Regions from separate parts of the Bacillus sp. JJ1609 genome, predicted to be linked through region 2. Evidence: riboswitches for the same ligand, from Rfam matches in the RefSeq annotation. Region 2 holds a riboswitch; the other holds the start of a gene.

Region 1 (4,427 bases), on a different contig from region 2:
TTTTACCAAAGCAATATGTTCTTTATCATCTACAAGATTTGAATAACCTACCGCCTTGAAAATTCCAAATTCAGTCGGAAGATTGATTTCAACTTCTCTCTTGATCAATTGATCTTTCCGGTTCCGGTATTGAATCAAATCTTTAATCGTGATCATTTTTAATTCGAATTGATCGGCGATTTTCCGAAGCTGTGGTACACGAGCCATTGTCCCATCCTCATTCATAATTTCACAGATGACGCCGGCTGGTTTTGCTCCACATAATTTCGCTAAATCGACTGCTGCTTCTGTATGGCCAGCTCTTCTCAAGACTCCGCCTTTTTTTGCAACAAGCGGAAAAATATGTCCAGGCCTTTTAAAATCAGCAGCCTTCGATTCCGAGTCAAGCATGCTCAACACAGTTGCAGATCGTTCATAAGCTGAAATGCCAGTTGTCGAAAACTTATGATCAATACTTACCGTAAAAGCTGTTCCATGAGGATCTGTGTTACGTGATACCATAGGCATTAAATCCAGTTTTTGAGCCAAATCTGTTTCTATAGGGACACAGATCAATCCTCTTCCGTGTGTAGCCATGAAATTGATGACATCAGGGGTAGCCTTTTCAGCCAATGCGATAAAATCTCCTTCATTCTCACGGTCTTCATCATCACAAACGATGACGACATTCCCCTGCATAAGCTCATATATCGCTTCTTCGATTGGATCAAACATTTTCATCATCCTCACATAAACCCATTTTCCTCTAAAAATTGGGCAGAAATATTATTGCCTCGTTTTGGTGCTGCCGCGGCCTGGTTATTCAAAAAGTGCCCTACATACTTTCCGATCATGTCACACTCGATGTTAACAATATCACCGGTACCCTTAAAACCCAAAACTGTTTCGGATAAAGTATGGGGAATCAATGATAATGTAAAACTATCTTCCGAAACACCAAACACCGTCAAGCTTGTACCATCTACAGCAACCGAGCCTTTTAAAATAATGTATTTGAGCAATTCAGGTTTTGCTTCTATTTCATAATAAACGGCATTTTCAAATTGCTTTTTCCCTTTTATTACACCTACTCCATCTACATGGCCCGCTACAAAATGGCCCCCGAATCTTCCGCCCGCAGCCATCGCCCTCTCTAGATTCACTTTCGATCCTCGCTTGACTGTTTTCAAGCTGGTCGCTTTGACTGTTTCAGGCATGACATCAACTGTAAAGCGACTCTTTGAAAAAGAAGTGACGGTAAGACATACTCCATTTACGGCTATGCTGTCGCCCAGATTGACATCGGTTAATACCTTACTTGCATCGATGGTCAGGACGAATGACTCACCGGTGTGCTGGATATTAGCAATGGCTCCAATTTCTTCAATGATTCCCGTGAACATATATTTAACCTCCTTCCGGGACAGGCTCCGCAATAATCCTTATATCCTGTCCAATCTTCTTCACATCTTTTATATCGAGAGAAACGGTGTCCTCCAGATGTGCTATTCCTTCCCCTCCGAAGGCTGCAGGAGCTGTTTTCCCTCCAATTAGTCTTGGGGCAATATACGTAACGGTTTGCTGAAAAGCCTTTTCCTTTAAAAAGCTGCCATGAACCTCAGCGCCGCCTTCAACATAGACAGATGAGAGTCCTTGTTCACCGAGCTTTTTGAGCATATCGAAAATCCGAATCTTTGGTGTGTCGAGCGTAATAATGTCAACTCCGTTTTCAGCGAACTTTTTGACCTGAGCAGGATCTACCTCACACCCTGTCACAATAATGGTTTTTGCTTCATTATCGTAGACGACCTTAGATTCTAAGGGAGTTCTCAGGTTCGTGTCGAGAATCACCCTGATTGGGTTCTTGCCTCCCCCTTCAATCCTGGCTGTCAGGCTTGGATTATCTTTGATAACTGTATTGACACCTACCAAAATAGCATCATGAGTGTGGCGGAACTGGTGAACATCCTTCCTCGACTCTTCGCTAGTGATCCATTTACTTTCACCAGCTGTGGTTGCAGTCTTTCCGTCAAGGCTTGTGGCTGTTTTCAAAGTTACATAAGGCAAGCCAGTATTTATGTAATGAAAAAACACCTTATTTAGCGCTTCAGCTTCATCCTTCAATAATCCTGCTTCTACTTCTATTCCAGCTGCCTGCATCTTTTTAATCCCTCCGCCAGCTACAAGCGGATTAGGATCCATTGAAGCGACAAAGACCTTCTTAATCCCCGATTCAATGACTAAATTTGAACAAGGCGGCGTCTTGCCAAAATGACTGCAAGGTTCAAGTGTTACATAAAGTGTTGCACCAAAGGTTTTGTCACCCGCCATTCGAATAGCGTGTACCTCTGCATGAGACTCTCCAGCCTTTAGGTGTGCCCCCATTCCTACAATCTGATTATCTTTTACCACAACGGCTCCGACATGCGGATTAGGAGATGTTTGTCCTGTTGTAGCTTTCGCCAGGTTGATGGCTAATGCCATATAGTCAAAGTCATTCATCTGGTCGCCCCCTTTCTAAGGACTCAGTAAAATTGCGTGTGATTACCTGCTTCAAATCAGCATAGGGTCAAATCCGCAATGAGCTGTTATATAGCTGTTAAAAAACAAAAGACCCCGAAGCATTATAGCGCTTCGGGGTCCTAAAAAAGACAGCATCAAATAAAAGGCTTAAAAAAGGGTAGAGTTATCCCTATGTTCTAATCCTCATTTTTTTCCTTCTCCCATCCAGACTTTAACTGTCGGCCCTGGAGTTTCACCAGATCCACCGTTTAACAAATGTTAACCGGGTCACGGACTAAGAAGCATCAGCTTCATCACCGCCGGTTGGGAATTTCACCCGACCCCGAAGGAATATTTAATTATTACAGTCATTATACAGTACAAAAATTCAGATTACGAATAAATAACATTTAGCTATTTTTTCATCAATTTCTCGATCGTCGTCAGTAACTCATCAATGACTTCATTGTCGCCTTCCTGGATGCGCTCGACAATACAGGATTTCATATGGCCTTCCAGAAGGAGCTTAGCTACACTGTTCAATGCTGCTTGGGTGGCGGATATTTGAGTGATCACATCATCACAATAAGTATCTTTTTCAATCAGGCCCTTTATGCCGCGGATCTGTCCTTCGATCCGATTTAATCTGGTGACAAGGTTCTTTTTTGTTTTATCAGAGTGATGGCTTTTTCGTTCAGAAGAACAGCAGCTGTCTTCACATTCAGATGGGTCCATTCCTGTTTCAAGGATATCCAATCGAAAACCCCCTTTTATTCTTATATCTTAATCTTATCATACCCCCATACAGTACTTCTCATAAAATCTCATTTACCTGATAATCTATTTTAAGTCGGAACTTTTACAAACAAATTTCGTTCCTTAGAAAGGATTTCTAACTTTGGCGACCGAACTTGATTAAGTAGTTTTTAAGTACATGGAAAACAGCAATGCACAAAAAAATAAACACCCCTGTATAGGAGTGTTACTATATCTGGCTGTTCTCTTGTTCAGTCTGAGTAGTCTGCATAAGTTCCCTGGAAATGCCTGCTGCAAATAGACACCCCAGCAGCAGGGCCAAAGAACCGTACAGAGGATCGGTGACCTTTGAAAAAATTAATTGGACATAGAAGTAAAATCCTGTTCCGATGGCTACAATGAGTAAGGCATTCCACATGAATCGGTTCATTTTTTTCCCTCCTAAACCTTATATTAATGAAAAGATTATCATAGACTTTACTAGTTGTTTATTGGGAAAATTCTTGTCGAAATACTGGGTTTCTATCCGCGTATGAAAGGAATGAAAGATATGTTGAGACAGAAAACAGCACTATTTATCGTTATATTATCTATTACAATATTGCCATTAATTGCTTACTTCAAACCTGAAGATCCTCCTGCACAAGCATTTGAAACAAGCGGCGAATTGTCGAAAGAAATCAATGAGATTTTAAATGAAGAACCACAACTCAAAGGATCATTGGCAGGAGTAAGTGTACGATCTGCAGAGGATGGTGAACTGCTGTATGAACATATCGGAGCCACCCGCTTACAGCCAGCCTCTGTAATGAAGCTGTTCACCGCTTCCGCCGCTCTCTCTGTTTTAGGAGAGGGCTACACTTTTACGACTGAGGTATTTGCAGATGGGAAAATCAGCGGCAAAACTCTTGAAGGAGATCTCTATTTAAAAGGCAAAGGCGATCCGACCCTCCTGCCTGATGACTTTAATAAAATCGCTAAAACAATTAAAGAAAAGGGAATTGAAAGAATTGAGGGCGATTTAATTGCCGATGATACCTGGTACGATGATGTTCGGTACTCTACTGATTTAAGCTGGACCGACGAACATGAATATTACGGATCGCAAATTTCGGCTTTAACCGCTTCACCCAATAAAGACTATGATTCAGGCACGGTCATCCTGAATATTCATCCTGGAACCAAGAAAG
Region 2 (4,427 bases):
TTCTTGATACAGCCTTTCTGCAAGCTGATATCTGTCCTCGCCCTGCTGCCTAATATAATGTTTAACCCAATTAAGAGTTTCCTTTTTATTGCGGACAGGAATAAAACTCCGTTCACGGTGGACTAAATTAGAACTTACTTGAATGAGCAGTGTCAGCCTTTCCCAAAACGATTCTGTGACCTGGTGGTACTTCCAGCCATTTAAATAAATAGGCAAGGGACTTTCAGCCAGCTTAAGATCTAATTCTTGTATCCCTCTGGGGGTTAAAACAACTTTTGTATCAGCAATTTCCTCAGCCAGACCGTACTCCATGAGACAATTCACTGCCTTCTCAAGCTGGCTTCTTGTTATTGAAGGATAAGAATGAAAAAAAGGTGAAAGCTGATATAGATGGGCATCTTGAATAGTTTGGGAAGACCTCTTACCTTGAAAAAGATGGAATAAGGAATAAATTGTCCGTTCTCCATTAATTTTTTTTAAAAGATACAGGATGACTGCCTCTAGGTATGTAATTTGCATAAAATCACCCTTGCTGAAATTAGAATCATCACCATGCAATTTCTTTACCTTTCCTATTGCAGGAAAATATTATAGATTTATTTTACCATGAAAATGCAGAAGAAAATGTTTTATTTTCAGCCCTAAAACCTCGCAACGCCTTATGTGATAAGCATTCTCAATACTTTTTTTATTGAAATGTTTGCGATACAGTTTTACAATAGGTATGAGGAATACGTTTTCACTTTTTTAGGAAGACGATTTATTATTGTTAAACATTTGGGAGGAATTAGATCATGGCTAAGTACACGATTGTTGACAAAGAAACATGTATTGCATGCGGAGCTTGCGGTGCAGCTGCTCCAGACATTTATGATTACGATGATGAAGGCATTGCATTCGTAACACTTGATGAAAACGAAGGTATCGTAGAGATTCCAGACGTTTTAATTGACGATATGATGGATGCATTCGAAGGCTGCCCAACAGATTCAATCAAAGTAGCAGATGAGCCATTTAACGGAGATGCTACTAAATTCGAATAATCAATACATAATTCCCGCTTTACGGCGGGAATTTTTTTGTCGGCATTTAGCGATCTTAATTTTTCTTCATGCATCTTCTCATAGAATGTTGCTGTACTTAAAGAATTTGAGCACTGGAATCAGGGACTAGATATAAAGGCCATATAAAGACAAAAAAAAGCAACGGTGCAGACCGTTGCTTTTTATCTATTTAATCTCTGCTGAGATAATTATGCGTTTTTAAAAGACCGCTGTCTTTCAATCCATGTTTTCATTCTTGAGAACATCAGCATGAATACAATCGACATTAAAATACCTTTAACAATATTGAAAGGCAAAATACCGGCCACAATAAGTTGTTTTGTTTCCGGGCCAGACATTGCCGGCATATTTAAAAATAATGTATATGCAGGAAGAAAAACGAAATAATTCAATACGCTCATCAAGATTGCCATGCTGACTGTACCTGCAACAAGGGCAAATGTCATGCCTTTAGTTGTTTTCAGCCTCTGGTAAAGGTAATAGGTTGGAAGGATGAACAACACGCCTGCGACAAAATTAGCAACGTGGCCAACAGGGACACCTGTTTCACTTCCAGTCATAAAATAATCAAGCATGTTCTTTAATAACTCTACTAAGATACCGGCAGCCGGACCAAAGATCAACGCCGCAATCAATGCAGGAATATCGCTGAAATCAACCATTAAAAACTTGGGAAACGGCGGCAGCGGAAAGTTCAACAACATAAGTACATAAGAAATACTGCTTAACATCCCAATTGAAACCATTGCTTTAACACTAAATTTTTTCATAATCCTCTCTCCTTATAGAGATCCATCTCACATAAAGAAGAAAGATTCAGCATTCACACACCCATAAACAAATAAATCCCCCAAGTTTTATTCTTGAGGGAGTAGTGTTAAAGGCATGCTTAATAAACGATCAAAACCTGCATTTTTTGATCGTCTGCAGAACCTCCATCTTCTCCCATCCAGACTATACTGTCGGCTTTGGAATCGCACCAAATCCTGCCCCTAAAGGCTCGCGGGCTTAGAGAAAAAAGATCTCATTACCGCCGATCGGGAATTTCACCCTGCCCCGAAGATAGACCATATTTAATTTTACAAACTTATTATACTGAAAAAAAGAATATTTGTGAAGCTGTTTGCATGTGACGATTTTATGTCTGCTACAATCTCCATCCTATTCTTCCATCATAATGAATATGATGAATTAAGTGTGATTAAAAAAATAGCAATATCCGAACTTTTTAACCTCGTGATCCTCTTCATATGAGAGCGTTTTCACTAAATCATGAACATTTTTGTCATTTGACAAAAAAATATTCGTTTTGTAAAATAATCAGAATATTACATACTTTAGTTAGGGAGTGAGTGCAGAATGTTTCAGATATTAGCAACGGATTCAATTAAAGAGGAAGGCCTACAGCCGTTACTTGAATTGGAGAACGCTCAGGTTTATATGGACAGTATTGACTCTGAAAATATCAATTTAACCAAAATTGATGCCCTACTGGTAAGAAGCGCTACAAAAGTTACCAGCGAACTGCTTGACCGTATGCCTACGCTTAAAATTGTCGGCCGCGCTGGAGTCGGTGTGGATAACATCGATATTTCAGAGGCCACCAAAAGAGGGATTGTCGTTGTAAATGCGCCAGATGGGAATACCATTTCTACTGCTGAGCATACTTTTGCAATGATGGCTGCACTTCTCAGAAATATTCCCCAGGCTCACTCTACGGTAAAGAATGGTGAGTGGAAAAGAAATCAGTATATCGGAAGTGAATTGTACGGAAAAACATTAGGGATTATCGGAATGGGCAGAATCGGGTCTGAATTGGCTAAGAGAGCTAGAGTCTTTGGAATGACTGTAAAAGTTTTTGATCCATTCCTGACGAAAGAAAGAGCTGAGGTATTGGGTGTACAATTATCCACTTTTGAGGATTTATTGCCAATTGCAGATATCATTTCCGTCCATACTCCATTAACAAAAGAAACGAAAGGGCTGCTCAATGAAAAAACTTTAAGTTATACCAAAAAAGGCGTTTACCTGCTTAATTGTGCCAGGGGCGGTATTATTGACGAAATCGCTCTTGCTCACTTCATTGAAAAAGGTCACGTAGCCGGAGCTGCACTAGATGTTTTTGAAGTTGAACCTCCTGGGAATCACCCTTTGCTTGATCTAGATTCAGTCATAGTAACTCCTCATTTAGGCGCATCAACAAAGGAGGCACAATTGAATGTTGCCACCCAGGTCGCCAAGGAAATCAGGACCTTTCTGGAAAACAAACCAGTGGCTAATTCAATTAACCTGCCGGCTATGTCCAAAGAAATTTACGAAAAAATCCAGCCTTTCCACCAGCTCGCCAAAGAAATGGGGAAAATTGTTTCAGAATGCCACAATAAAGGGATTAGCGAGTTGACTGTTACATATTCAGGCACCGCGGCCGAGCTGGAGACCTCCTTCCTTACAAAAGCGCTATTGTCTGGTTTCTTCCAAAATCGCATCGATGTCACTGTTAACGAAGTAAACGCCATCCATATCGCTAAGGAACGAGGAATCATGATCGGAGAGAAAATCACCGGTGATACTTTTGGCTACGCGAATACAGTTACAGTTACTGCCCTTGGTGACGGGGAAACTTTTACAGCAAGAGGGACATATATTGAACATTATGGCCCGAGAATCGTCAATCTTGATGGATTTAACATCGACTTCCACCCATCAGGCAACCTTCTTTATATCCAGCATATGGACCGCCCAGGGGTTATCGGGCATGTAGGGAAAGTTCTGGGGGATCATAACGTCAATATCGCAACGATGCAGGTAGGAAGAAAAGAAGCAGGAGGAGAGGCCATAATGGTCCTTTCATTCGACAAGCCGCTTCAAGAGGATATGATTGAAAAACTAAAATCATTAAAAGAAATCGTTACAATAAACAGTATCATACTTTAATAATGGCCCTTTGGTAAACTTTGTTTGTTTTAATAAGTTGATTTCAGACAAACCAAAAAAATCTTTTGGATAAAAACCTATATTAAAATAACTTAATGAAAACAACAAAGGCCATCCTATGTAGCCTGTTCAGACTGTAGACAAACTCGATAAAAACGAGCTTGTCTACAGTTTTTCTTTTGTTTGGAGGAGTAATGGGACTGTTGATTTCCTTTCCAGGCGCTTCGCTTTCCGCGGAAGAATTATAAAATATTCCACCTATGAGTAACCAAGAAGCCTTATTAGTGCCCTCTTTTTCCAATTTTTTCTCTTTCAGGTAAGCAAGGGGCGTTATTGGCGCCCTCTTTTTCCAGCTTTACCCATTCCAGGTAACCAAGAGGCCTTATTAGTGCCCTCTTTTTCCAATTTTGCTCTTTCAGGTAACCAAGA

What was found. Region 2 has a riboswitch for FMN ahead of V7654_RS02165 (ECF transporter S component). Riboswitches for the same ligand answer to the same signal wherever they lie in the genome.
Region 1: another riboswitch for FMN. It lies ahead of ribD (bifunctional diaminohydroxyphosphoribosylaminopyrimidine deaminase/5-amino-6-(5-phosphoribosylamino)uracil reductase RibD); the one in region 2 lies ahead of V7654_RS02165 (ECF transporter S component).

The regions. Positions count from the first base shown of each region.
Region 1 covers NZ_JBALSS010000025.1:135,832-140,258, reverse strand. The annotation lists gene V7654_RS18480 (bifunctional 3,4-dihydroxy-2-butanone-4-phosphate synthase/GTP cyclohydrolase II) at 1-714, opposite strand, end outside; gene ribE (riboflavin synthase) at 726-1,382, opposite strand; gene ribD (bifunctional diaminohydroxyphosphoribosylaminopyrimidine deaminase/5-amino-6-(5-phosphoribosylamino)uracil reductase RibD) at 1,387-2,481, opposite strand; FMN riboswitch at 2,691-2,836, opposite strand; gene V7654_RS18465 (metal-sensitive transcriptional regulator) at 2,896-3,216, opposite strand; gene V7654_RS18460 (hypothetical protein) at 3,467-3,667, opposite strand; gene dacB (D-alanyl-D-alanine carboxypeptidase/D-alanyl-D-alanine endopeptidase) at 3,791-4,427, shown strand, end outside.
Region 2 covers NZ_JBALSS010000003.1:62,542-66,968, reverse strand. The annotation lists gene V7654_RS02175 (helix-turn-helix domain-containing protein) at 1-519, opposite strand, end outside; gene V7654_RS02170 (ferredoxin) at 795-1,043, shown strand; gene V7654_RS02165 (ECF transporter S component) at 1,253-1,834, opposite strand; FMN riboswitch at 1,998-2,132, opposite strand; gene serA (phosphoglycerate dehydrogenase) at 2,424-3,998, shown strand.